4 regions of the Alteromonas sp. CyTr2 genome follow, and region 3 is predicted to be linked to each of the others. Evidence: predicted binding sites of a transcription regulator. Region 3 holds the regulator's gene; each other region holds the start of a gene.

Region 1 (3,338 bases), on a different contig from region 3:
AGCTGTACCGGCGTCGCTTGTAGCGATTGTTACGGTAACCTTGTTAGTACACGGTCTTGACCTTGAAGCGCGCACTGTAATCGACTTTGTTCGCGATTTGCTACCAGCTGACCAGCGCGACACCGCGACGCTAGCGGGTGAACTTCCTAGCTTTGCTATTCCTATGGTGCCGTTCACCTGGGAAACCTTCATGATCATTTTGCCTACCTCAGTCATTCTTTGCTTGGTTGGTCTAATTGAGTCGCTTCTTACTCTTTCATTAATTGACGAAATGACAGATACCCGCGGGCGCGGCAACAAAGAGTGCGTTGGCCAAGGCGTTGCAAATACCGTAAACGGTTTCTTTGGCGGTATGGGCGGTTGCGCCATGATTGGTCAAAGTATGATTAATATTAACTCTGGTGGCCGTGGCCGCTTGTCTGGTATCACCGCGGCGGTTGTATTATTAGGCTTTATTCTATTTGCTGCTCCGCTAATTGAAATGATTCCTCTCGCTGCCCTTGTTGGCGTTATGTTCGTGGTGGTTATCGCTACATTTGAGTGGGCGTCATTCAGAATTATTCGCGGCGTAAACAAAGAAGATGCGTTCGTACTTTTCCTAGTAACAGGCGTTACCGTTATCGCTGATCTGGCTATTGCGGTTGTGGTGGGTGTTATCGTTTCAGCACTGGTGTTTGCATGGAAACACGCTCGTCATATTGAAGCGAGATCCCATATCGATAACGACGGTTGGAAAGTCTATGAGCTAGACGGCCCGCTGTTCTTTGGCTCGGTATCGCATTTCAAAGACCTGTTTGATATCGCCAACGACCCTAATGATGTAGTTATTGACTTTAAAGACTCTCGCATTTGGGATTCATCAGGTATCGATGCGCTAGATACCCTTGCTGACAAATACGAAGAGCAGGGTAAAAAGCTACACATTCGCCATATCAGTGATGAATGTCGCTCACTGCTTCGCAAGGCCGATAAGTTTGTTGAAATTAACGTGGTTGAAGACCCTCGCTACCGCGTAGCGACGGATAAGCTGGCCTAAGTTATTTGATAGCCTTAATGCACCAAGTAAACACAGTTTTGCGTTTGTTTGGTGCAGTTGTGAAGTCTGAATAATGCTTATTTTGTAGTAAATCAAATAAAAACAATTATTTACGGTTTTGGCACTGAACTTGGATAGCTATAAACGTAAAGTGTGTTTTGGTGATTTGTGTCAATCGCTGAAAATTGTGTGATTTATAACACTCCGTAAAATGTGTTAGCCGACCTAAACCGTTGGCAAAATAGGCAACGAAGCCCGCATCAACGAAAGTTGAAGCGGGCTTTTTTTTGTCCCGAAAAAAGGGGAATACCATGACTTCATTGGACTCAAAACCGCAAATTGTCGTCGTAGGCAACGGCATGGTGGGGCATCATTTTGTTGAGCAGCTTCACCAAAGCGATGCCAATGTAGAAATAACCGTTTTATGCGGCGAGTCACGCCTTGCGTACGACCGCGTTTATCTGTCGTCTTTTTTTAGCGGCGCGAGTGCTGATGACTTAGCGCTCACTACACCCGCTCAGTACGCCGAGTGGGGCGTAAACGTAGTTACCAATGCCTTGGTTACCGATATAGACCGTGACAATAATAAAGTGACGACTTCTGAAGGGCAGGTGTTTAGCTACGATAAGCTTGTGTTAGCTACGGGCTCATACCCATTTGTGCCACCCATCCCTGGCAACGATCAAGAGCATTGCTTGGTGTACCGTACTATAGACGATCTACTCGCTATTGAAGCTTCAGCAGCGGTGAGCAAAGTAGGGGTTGTTGTTGGTGGTGGGCTGTTGGGTTTAGAAGCCGCTAACGCATTAAAGCAAGCCGGTCTCGACACCCACGTGGTTGAGTTTGCCCCGCAGCTTATGGCGGTACAGTTAGACCAAGCAGGTGGTAACGTTCTTAAGGACAAAATTGAAGCATTGGGCGTTACGGTTCACACCCAAAAGGCAACGCAAACTATTGAGGCCGGTGATACCTGCCGCTATAAAATGGTGTTTGCTGACGGCACTGCACTAGAAACTGACATGATTTTATTCTCTGCCGGTATTCGACCTTCCGACCAGCTCGGCAGAAAGTCAGCGCTAACACTGGGTGAGCGCGGCGGTATTGTCATTGATAACCACTGCGTGACGTCTGACCCAAACATTTACGCTGTGGGTGAATGTGCGCTGTGGGATAACAAAATCTTTGGCCTGGTAGCACCTGGCTATACCATGGCGCGCACGGCTGTAAGTCATATAACCGGCGGCGATGCCGAATTCGCTGGCGCAGATATGAGTACCAAACTCAAGCTAATGGGTGTGGAAGTGGGCTCAATTGGCGAAGCTCATGAACGCACAGCCGGTGCGCTTAGCTACACCTATTTAAATCAGCCAGAAGGCGTGTACAAAAAGCTGGTGGTAGATAGCGAGCAAAAGTACGTGCTTGGTGCTGTACTCGTTGGCGATACCAGCGACTACGACACGCTCCTACAGTATGCGCTTAATAATATCGAATTACCTGAACACCCAGAAAGTCTGATCCTACCATCATCTGATGCGGCACCAGCACTAGGTGCCGATGCACTGCCAGACACCGCGTCTATTTGTTCATGCCTAAATGTGACAAAGGGCGATATTGTTTCAGCCATTGAAGGCGGCTGTTGTAGCGTTGGCGATGTAAAAGGCGAAACCAAAGCCAGCACAGGGTGTGGAGGTTGTGCTGCCTTACTTAAAAATGTTGTGGATAGCGAACTTGAAAAGCGCGGTGTGGAAGTATCAAAAGCCATTTGTGAGCACTTCAACCATACCCGACAAGAGCTATTTCACATTGTTAAGGTAAACGGCATTCGCACCTTTGACGAGCTACTAGAGCAGCATGGTGAAGGTCTAGGGTGTGAAATTTGTAAGCCCGCTGTCGGCTCAATTTTAGCCTCGGTGTATAACGACTACATTCTTAAGGCTTCACATCTTCCTCTACAAGACACCAACGATATCTACCTTGGCAACATGCAAAAAGATGGCACGTATTCCGTTGTACCGCGTGTACCTGGTGGCGAAATAACGCCAGAGAAGTTGATTCTGCTAGGTGAAGTGGCAAAAGAATACAACTTGTACACCAAGATCACAGGTGGTCAGCGCATTGATTTATTTGGAGCGCGCGTAGAGCACTTACCGGATATCTGGGAAAAACTCGTCGCTGGCGGTTTTGAAACCGGCCATGCTTACGCGAAGGCACTGCGTACCGTGAAATCGTGTGTGGGAAGCACATGGTGCCGCTACGGTGTACAGGATTCTGTTGGCACTGCCATTGACTTAGAGAATCGTTA
Region 2 (3,338 bases), on a different contig from region 3:
TTCAGATTCAATTTCACTGATGCCTTTCTGCCACTTCTCATTAGATTCCAACGTTACGAGAAAATCAGGTTGCTTATTACGTACATGTTCAATGAGCTTGCGAAAATCGTCATTAGGCATATACACATTGCTTGATAAAACACTTAGCTTTTGGCTCGCACTCTCAACCTCGACGTGCCTAACTTCTCTTTTATACAGAGGGGTATAAGGAATGATCCAGATAACCTGATAACTAAGGCTAACTGTTAATCCAGCGACAATAATTACTGCTAGGCTATCTATCTGTGCGTAATAGGTTGATTCAAAAATATGCCCAGCAATTAACAAAGAAATGATAGCTGCTATTTGTAGTCGCGGAAATTCCCACACTCTTACTAACCAATGAGAAGAAGGAAGCAAAGGGGCCCAGCTTACGGCTATAAATAAGACTGAAACAGCAGTAAGTGCAGTATCCATGTCTAGTTGGTCCTTGAGTTTAATTAACGAAAAACACTCCACCTGTTGCTTCTGTCTGCAAAACTAAATTGATGACTATAGCTAGGGCCTGTTGACCTTTGGTGTACAAATTTTGGTCTAAATGGAAGCCTTTTAATCGCGAAACAGTCCTGCAAGCCTAGCGGGCTAAGTTAAAGGACTGTGACAAAGAGTAAAAGGCTTCCATAGCGACCCCTTCGGGCAGCGCCTTTGTGCCATCTATACTGCGTTGAATGTTCTCGATTTAGAACCACTAAACCGTCAAACATTCGCCTTGTCTAGATGGCACACAGACCGCTGCAAAAATGTACAACAAAGGTCAACAGGCCCCAGTGAAGCGACACAAATCGTTATAACTACGGCAGCTTTGTGAAATAAGTTTAACCTAAGTATCACTGCAACTTAGCGGCGGCCAACGACAAAAAGTTATCCCTTAGTACAATTGATAGGTGCTTTTCTTAAGTGAAGTTGACGAGTTTTGGGCATTAACAAAATTAAGTAAAAAGTTCTCAAACAAAGGCAAAGTTTGCAAAACAAAACTTACTTAACTAGCCCTGGATATTAATATTTGTCATATAAAACAATGCCTTATTTTGTTGGCAAGGAATTGGCATGACTATCTACGAGTTTCGACAAAGGAGAAATGTTATGAAACGTTCACTTATTTCTATGATTGTTGCTACAACTTTGACTACAGCTGCATATGCAGGTGACATGGACACAGACAACAAATGGGAGAAAGGTGCCAAAGACGCATGGATTGATGGCAAAGCAGAAGCAACGCTGTTGTTCAATGGTAACCTTGATTCATTCGACATTAACACTGACGTTAAAAATGGTAATGTCGTTCTTACTGGTAAGGTTGAGAACTCTGTTGATAAAAAGCTAGCGGAAGAGCTAGTAGCGAATATTGACGGTGTAACGTCTGTAGACAACAAGCTAACGGTTGTCTCTGACAAAGATATGGAAGGCGACATGTCAGATGACATGGAAGATACTGTTGACGAAGGCACAAGCGAGTTAACTGACGCCAAAATCGCCACAGTAATCAAAACTCGTCTTCTTATGGATACCGATATTTCAGGTTTCGACATCGATGTTGACGTAGAAAACGGTGTAGTAACACTGACTGGCGACGTTGATTCTGATGCTGAGCGTGACCTAGCTGTGGAAATTGCCAAGAATGCGTCTGACGTAAAAGATGTTGAAAGCAACCTTCGTGTAGTTACTGAAACTGCGATGAACTAATATCATTGTTGCTTTACACAAAAAAGGGGCCTCGGCCCCTTTTTTTCTGGTCACGTTTTACAGAGCTTTTCAAATCGCAATAAACAAAGGAAGCACAGCTGCTAATATTTGTCAGGAGGACTCATTCACCATTCTCCACCTTTTTTCCATTTAGTATCATCTTACGTGCTCTAGCATCCGAGTGGCGTATCATATCGTTAATAAGCGACGTCTCAGGCATATTCTTCCAGTATTTTTTTGGCATTGAACTTAACATTGCCTTTGTTTTTACGCGGGCAGGATTAAATATATTTGCATAATACGTAAGCCAGTATTTTTCAATTCTGTCATCATTTGGAATAATACTTGGGTCAGGATTATCTTCCAAAACAAGTGTTTTAGTATTCCAATGCGCAGCTCGATAAGGGGTAAGTATTGACCAACACATATTTTTAAAACGAGTCCGAAAAAAATCGAGCTTCAATTCCAAGCTGAAGTGTTCTGGTTCATACCACGCAATAAAATGCTCTTGTCCGTCAAGTACAACTTCTCGAAATCTCAAAAAAGCACTTATCTTATATGCATCGCGTTTTACTGCTTTAGCCAGCACGTTGAGACGCAACACATCTTCGTCAGTTTTTAAGTGAATAAGGTTTCTGTTTTCGAAAACTACTCGCCATAAAACGCGGTAACATAAAGCGAAACGATCGGGGGCTTGGTGGCATAACGCATACTTCAACAGCGTTAAAACTGATCTGGGAATTCTGAAATTCGTTTGGCTTTCACCAATAGCGTTGGCCGAATCGGTCACGGCAAACAAGTCGTCTTGGTTAGATTGCGAAGTTTGCCATGTAACGTTCTCCGGAGGTATGTGTTGGGCTAGACATTCTCTCGATGCTTTTCGCCATTCGTCGTATCCGGGCACTGATGAAATTGTTACTTTTTTCATTGCGGTACCAATTAGATTAGGCGCTGAACAATTCAAACTGTTTTGGTTGTTTAAATTGCTGTTCAAAGTTACTGCTATCGAGCAAATGGATAGCGGGGGAATAATCACTAACAGTAATGAAGGGTTTTAATTTTTGTAAGGGTAAACGCATTTTTGTGAGATCGAACCAGCTAAGCTTTGTGTAACGTCGAATAGCCAGAATTTTTTGTACCGTGCGTGCTCCCAGTCCAGGAACTCGCAATAAAAGTAGCTTGTCAGCTTTGTTTAAATCGATGGGAAATATGTGGCGATTGCGTAGCGCCCACGCAAGCTTGGGGTCGTGCTCCATATCTAGCATGTCGTTGTGTACAATTTCATCTAAACCAAACCCATAAAAGCGCAAGAGCCAATCGGCCTGATAAAGTCGGTGTTCACGGATAAGTGGCGCCGGTTTAAGAGGCAAGACTTCAGACGCATCTGGGATGGGCGAAAATGCAGAATAGTAAACGCGCCGCAATTTTTGTTGACCATACAGTTTGACACTCGTGCCAAGGATAACTTTATCATTTGAGTCATCGGCGCCTATGATCATCTGAGTGGACTGTCCGCCAGGAGCAAAGCGAGGTGGGCGTTTACCCGAGTAGGTTTTATCTACTTTGTGTTCATTTATTTTGTCTTTCAATGTATTCATTGAACCGTGAATTTCTCC
Region 3 (3,338 bases):
CAATGAGCTAACTCATCAGCCCATGCACGAGCGCGCACGCCGCGGAATTGGCTACCTACCGCAGGAAGCATCTATTTTCAGAAAGCTCACAGTGCATGAAAATATCATGGCCATTTTGCAAACCCGTAAAGATTTAAATTCACAACAGCAAGAAGAAGAAGCTGATGCGCTACTTGATGAATTTAATATTAACCATATACGTAATAGTACTGGGATGAGTTTGTCAGGGGGCGAACGCCGTCGCGTTGAGATTGCCCGCGCTCTGGCAGCAAAACCGCAATTTATTTTGTTAGACGAACCATTTGCTGGTGTTGATCCAATATCAGTTAATGATATAAAGAAGATAATACAACATCTTCGCGATAGGGGGATTGGAATCCTTATCACGGACCATAACGTACGAGAGACATTGGATGTTTGTGAAAAGGCGTACATTGTGAGTCATGGCGAGCTTATTGCGCAAGGAACGGCGGAACAGGTTTTAAGTAATCAAAAAGTAAGGGATGTATACCTAGGCGAACAATTCAGGCTATAGTTAATGTAACCGAATTGTCATTTTTCAGTTTCGCTCTGGTATATTCAATTTAGAGCATTTAAATAAGACGTAGATGAAACCATCTTTACAGCTAAAATTTAGCCAACAACTTACCATGACACCTCAGCTTCAGCAGGCCATTAAACTGCTGCAGCTTTCTACACTTGATCTTCAACAAGAGATCCAAGAAGCGCTCGATTCTAATCCGCTATTAGAAGTTGAAGAAGGTAACGACGAGCCGCAACTAGAAAAGAACAATATCGACAACGATGACAGCGGCTCTGAGGCCACTGCTTCTGCATCTAGTGACACACTAGAAGCCGGCGATGCACTTGAGAAAAACGATCTTCCCGATGAGCTGCCAATCGACAGCACATGGGACGAATACTACTCTGCTTCATCTTCGCCTGCTCCGGGTCCATCCAATGACGACGAGCAAATCTTCCAAGGTGAGACTACTGAAGATATTCAAGAGCACCTTCTTTGGCAAATGCGCCTTACCCATTTCTCGGATACCGATCGCGCAATCGCTACAGCAATCATCGACTCTATTGACGAGTCAGGTTATTTAACCGTTACGCTAGACGATATTTTAGAAGCAGTTAACGACGATGAAATGGAAGAGCCGATAGAAATGGACGAAGTTGAATGTGTTCTTAAACGCATTCAAATGTTTGATCCCATTGGTTCAGGTTCTCGCTCTCCGCAAGAGTGCCTTATGGTGCAATTGCGTCAGTTTTCAGAAGACACGCCGTGGCTTGCTGAAGCGAAACAACTGATTGAAGAGTACTCTGACTTACTGAGCAGCAAAGACTATCGCACCCTAATGCGTAAAAGCCGATTAAAAGAAGATCAGCTACGCGAAGCAATGCGTTTACTTCAAACCTTGAATCCTCGCCCAGGTAGTGCTTTAGTTACTAAAGAGCCTGAGTATGTTATTCCTGATGTCTCAGTAACCAAGAAAAATGGCCGTTGGGTGGTTGAGCTGAACCCCGACAGTCTGCCTAAATTAAGCGTAAACCAACAGTACGCTGCAATGAGTCGCCGTGCCAAGAATAGTAGCGACTCACAATTCATCCGCTCACATATGCAAGAGGCCAAGTGGTTCATTAAGAGCCTTGAATCTCGTAACGAAACCTTGATGAAGGTTGCAAACTGCATTGTGCAGCAACAAATGGGCTTTTTTGAGCACGGCCCGGAAATGATGAAACCAATGGTGCTAAATGATGTCGCAGAAATGGTAGATATGCACGAATCGACTATTTCGCGTGTGACAACGCAAAAGTATATGCATACGCCACGTGGAATTTTCGAATTGAAGTATTTCTTCTCTAGCCACGTTGCAACTGAGTCTGGTGGTGAATGTTCATCTACAGCGATTCGTGCATTGATCAAGAAATTAGTGGCTGCTGAAAAGCCTAGCAAGCCGCTAAGTGATAGCAAGATTGCTTCATTGTTGGCCGAACAAGGCATTAAAGTTGCCCGGCGAACAATAGCAAAGTACCGGGAATCGTTGTCGATCCCGCCGTCGAACCAACGCAAGAGCCTTATTTAAACGGGCTTAATAATATAAGGAAGACGAAATATGCAAATCAACCTTACTGGTCATCATGTCGAAATCACCGACTCTTTGCGTAATTATGTCGATACGAAGTTCAGCAAACTTGAACGTCACTTTGATCACATTTCTAATGTGCATGTCATCCTGAACGTTGAAAAATTAAATCAAAAAGCCGAAGCGACCGTTCATTTAAGTGGCGCTGAAGTATTCGCATCCTCAGAAAATACCGACATGTATGCGGCGATTGACAGCATGGTTGATAAACTCGACCGGCAGGTAATCAAGCATAAGGAAAAACTGAAAAAACATTAGTAGTTAATAAAGCATGGATATACAAGCCATCGTAAGTCTGGACCGCACCGAGTGTGCGGTTCAGTGTAATAGTAAAAAGCGAATTCTTGAGATCATCGCTGATATTGCCGCCAAGCAAAACGAGAACATCGATCAGGCGACAGTACTCAACAGTTTAATGGCTCGAGAACGCATGGGTAGTACAGGCATAGGCAATGGTATCGCCCTGCCCCACGGCCGTTTAGCGGGTCTTGAGAAAGTGATAGCAATTGTTGTAACCAGCACGCCAGCTATCGACTTTGACGCCCTTGATGAAAAGCCCGTAGACATCTTTTTTGCGCTACTCGTTCCCGAGGAGCAAACCGAAGGACACCTACAAACGCTAGCCACCGTGGCTGGCAAACTAAGCGACAAAGAAACGATTAAAGCAATACGTCGCGCAACGACAAGCGACGAAATTCTTTCTGCATTAAATTAATCATTGTGCGCCTAAGTATTGATAGTTAGGCGCGTAATTCGACAACGTGTATGCGATAAAACCAGAGTATTAGGGAGAAATTAGGTGAAGCTGATCATAATCAGTGGTCGTTCGGGTTCTGGTAAATCTGTCGCACTTCGCGCATTGGAAGATTTAGGTTATTACTGTGTTGATAATATCCCGGTAAACTTGCTTCCCACACTAACTCATACTGTTGTTGATGAGTATGATCAGGTAGCGGTAAGTATTGATGTTCGAAACTTGCCTAAGAATCCTGACGATTTGGTAGAAATACTAGACTACCTGCCTTCTTCGTGGTCGATGACCATCGTTTACATTGATGCAAGCGATGACGTATTGGTTAAGCGCTTTAGCGAAACCCGACGCCTTCATCCCCTTGCTAAGCTCAATAAATCCTTATCTGAGGCGATTAAAGCTGAATCTGCCCTACTTGCACCTATCGCAGAACGAGC
Region 4 (3,338 bases), on a different contig from region 3:
CTTCATCGTGACTGATGATGGAATCCCCAATCGTTACGCCTAGCATAGCGATGGTGTAAGTGTTGGGCTCTAAATCCAAGTTATCGCGAATGTGGACAGGCGGAATAAGGAAACCCAGCTCTTGCGATAGTTTCTTACGTACGCCTTTAATGCGCGTCAACAACTCGCCACCTTGGGATTTATCGACAAGAGGAATTAAACGATAGCCCACTTCCAATCCGATGGTATCTACCTGCTGAACATCATCCCAGCCAAGCTCTTTCACTTCAGGCGCAACCGATTCATCTTTTACCACATTGTCTGGCACTTTGGGCTCTGCGGCCTTTCTCTTTTCTTGGACCGACTGCCAGTAAGCAAAGCCTGCAATCAAGAATGAGAAGCCTAAGAATGCGATATGAGGCATCCCAGGAATGATACCCATCACAAATAGAACGCCCGAGGCTATATAAAGAGCTTGATTATTACCAAGCTGACCGCGGATTTCTTTGCCCATTTCCTGGGTCTCGTTTTCACGAGTAACGATAATGGCTGTAGCGACCGAAAGTAATAATGAAGGAATTTGCGCCACCAAACCATCACCGATGGTCAATATGGTGTAGATTTCTATAGCGTTACCGAATGAAAGCCCGTGCTGAATCATGCCAATAAAAAGACCACCGACAATATTAATCAGCATGATGAAAAGGCCTGCGACCGCATCACCCTTTACAAATTTTGACGCACCGTCCATCGACCCGTAAAAATCCGCTTCTGCGGTAATCTCTTCACGGCGTTTACGTGCTTGGTCTTGATCTATATACCCTGCATTTAAATCAGCATCTATGGCCATTTGCTTACCGGGCATAGCATCTAACGTAAAGCGAGCGCTTACTTCTGAAATACGTCCTGCGCCTGCGGTTACAACTTTGAAGTTGATAATAAGAAGAATGGCGAAAACAACAATACCTACGGCGTAGTTACCACCAATCACGACCTCACCGAAGGCTTCGATAACTTTACCTGCTGCATCGCCGCCTTCATGCCCGTAAAGTAAAACAACGCGAGTAGAAGCCACGTTAAGCGCTAATCTCAAAACGGTAGCGATAAGTAACACCAAGGGAAAAATGCCGAAATCTACTGGACGCTGGGTAAGTACAGCCACCAAGATAATGACTAGCGACAACGCAATATTAAAGCTAAACAGCACGTCCAGTAAGAATGGCGGCATAGGCAATATAACCATGCCCATAATTGCCAAAAGGACGATGGGTGCGCCTAAACCACTGGTAAAATTTTGCAGCTGATTTTTATCGAATCGCTGAAGATAACCGGATAACTGCATAGCTTGGTGTCTCTCTATCAGAAAATTGACGCTTTATGTGAATCTTCTAGTGAGTTTTCAACTAACGTGCCAGCTTTGTGTTTTACGCAAAAGTTATCCAAATCTGAGCTGTAATCATGCGTGATTACTGTCTACAGTGACTTGTATAGAGCGATTAAGATTTTGTATCTGAGGAACATACGAACAGTTTTTAATTACGTCACTATTCCTAGGGCCTACTCTTCATTTTAAAAGGATTATTCATGGTAGTACTACAAAACCGTGTTGCAACGTTTTGTTGGGTCAGCCTTGTCATCATGCTGACTTTTAGTCATGTAGCTCATGCATCTAAACAACCTAACTTACGGACAGCGTGTGGAGAATTTGCTAGCTGGTTCGGGGCACATACCTATGTCCCACCTTCAAAGTCAATTTTAACCCATTTAGCGGTTAGGTTAGTGTCGGTACTCTGGTGGGATAGGCAAATCCCGTTTAAGTGGCTTAGGACGTTTGCCCTTACCTGCTCTATGCGCTTTTAACTGATAAACATGTGCGAGCACCTGCGCTACCGCCATAAATAAGGCGTTAGGAATTTCATCGTCCACTTCAGTGGAGTAGAAAATGGCGCGTGCAAGCATGGGAGAAGGGATCAACGGCACATCGTTGGCGGTAGCAATTTTTCTGATGTGCATCGCTAGCTCATCAGCACCTTTAGCGACCACAACCGGCGCCCTCACTCCCTTCTCATCATACTTGATAGCAACCGAGAAATGGGTCGGGTTAGTCACCACTACGTCTGCTTGTGGTACTTCTTGCATCATGCGCTTGGTTGCAGCCTGATATTGTAGACGGCGAATTCGGCCTTTAACCATAGGGTCGCCTTCCGCATTTTTCCGTTCGTCTTTAACCTCTTGCTTGGTCATCTTCATTTCTTTGTTGTGCTTATACATTTGATAAGGCACATCAATGAGCGCGATAGGGATCATGCCGCACACCAGAATAAGAAACGCCCACTTAAGCATGTCGAGTGCGTGAAAAATGTTTCCCGGATAAAGCTCCATATCAAGGTGGAGCGCTTCATCTTCAAAGAACAGTAACGCTCCGATGGCCATGCCAATTATGATCACCACTTTCGCTATAGACTTGAGTAACTCAACCAAGCCGTTCATGCCGAACATGCGTTTGAAGCCTTGAATAGGGCTCATTTTGGAACCCTTAGGTTTTGCCCCTTCCCAGGTAAAGTTAAAACCACCAAGCGCAATAGAGCCATAAATGCCCGCTATCATTGCCACAACCATGTATAGCAGCACGGCAGGACCTACCGCCGAAAAAGCTTCACCCCATGCGCCAAACATGTGGGTTATGTCATAGGTTTCGTCACGAGAGAGAATGAACATTCTCTGAGTAAGTTTAAAAACAGATTCAGCAATCCACCCGCCCACAAACAAAAACATAAAAGCACTTATGATAAGTACTAGGGTCGTAGAGAGTTCACGGGAACGGGCTAGCTGCCCTTTTTTTCGGGCATCTTCGAGTTTTTTCCCCGTGGGGTCTTCTGTTTTTTCGCTTGAATCTGCCATGTTTTCCTACGAACAAATATTCAATAGTTCACACATAAACTGTTCGGCTCTAAACCATTGGGTTTCGAAGTGTGCAGTAAAGTTATCAAGTGTTATCCAAATAATCAGTAATCCCATTACCTGAGCAATGGAAAAACCAATACTAAAAATGTTTAGCTGTGGTGCAGCTTTAGTCATTACGCCAAACGCCAAGTTCACGATAAGCAGCGAGACGATTGGCGCAAGGGAAAGGGTCACTGCCGATATAAACATCCAGCCTGCCCAATGGGCAATATCGCGGAACTGTTCACCGGTCCACCATGCTTCGCCTATAGGAAACGCCTCAAAGCTCATGACTATCATTTGGATCATGGACAAATGCCCATCCAAGGTCCAAAACAATAAGGTCGCTAGTATCAGATAAAACTGGCCGACTGCGGGCACGTTAATACCGTTTACCGGGTCAACGATTGACGCAA

What was found. The regulator sigma-54, encoded in region 3, starts transcription at its own class of promoters, with help from an activator protein. The targets are predictions, from matches to a motif close to GTTGGCACGNNNNTNGNNT.
Region 1: nirB (nitrite reductase large subunit NirB) is a predicted target of sigma-54. The motif match lies at 1,154-1,172, and genes of this name have one in related genera.
Region 2: QME20_RS14965 (BON domain-containing protein) is a predicted target of sigma-54. The motif match lies at 1,070-1,088, and genes of this name have one in related genera.
Region 4: flhA (flagellar biosynthesis protein FlhA) is a predicted target of sigma-54. The motif match lies at 1,377-1,395, and genes of this name have one in related genera.

What each region holds. Positions count from the first base shown of each region.
Region 1 is NZ_CAMZMZ010000004.1:81,744-85,081, reverse strand. Features, by position in the region: gene QME20_RS04080 (SulP family inorganic anion transporter) at 1-1,036, shown strand, start outside; gene nirB (nitrite reductase large subunit NirB) at 1,348-3,338, shown strand, end outside.
Region 2 is NZ_CAMZMZ010000031.1:10,429-13,766, reverse strand. Features, by position in the region: gene QME20_RS14970 (endonuclease/exonuclease/phosphatase family protein) at 1-456, opposite strand, end outside; gene QME20_RS14965 (BON domain-containing protein) at 1,123-1,722, shown strand; gene QME20_RS14960 (TIGR03915 family putative DNA repair protein) at 1,844-2,650, opposite strand; gene QME20_RS14955 (putative DNA modification/repair radical SAM protein) at 2,667-3,338, opposite strand, start outside.
Region 3 is NZ_CAMZMZ010000021.1:14,037-17,374, forward strand. Features, by position in the region: gene lptB (LPS export ABC transporter ATP-binding protein) at 1-535, shown strand, start outside; gene QME20_RS12120 (RNA polymerase factor sigma-54) at 609-2,090, shown strand; gene hpf (ribosome hibernation promoting factor) at 2,121-2,408, shown strand; gene ptsN (PTS IIA-like nitrogen regulatory protein PtsN) at 2,422-2,865, shown strand; gene rapZ (RNase adapter RapZ) at 2,950-3,338, shown strand, end outside.
Region 4 is NZ_CAMZMZ010000005.1:101,985-105,322, reverse strand. Features, by position in the region: gene flhA (flagellar biosynthesis protein FlhA) at 1-1,321, opposite strand, end outside; gene flhB (flagellar biosynthesis protein FlhB) at 1,756-2,880, opposite strand; gene fliR (flagellar biosynthetic protein FliR) at 2,887-3,338, opposite strand, start outside.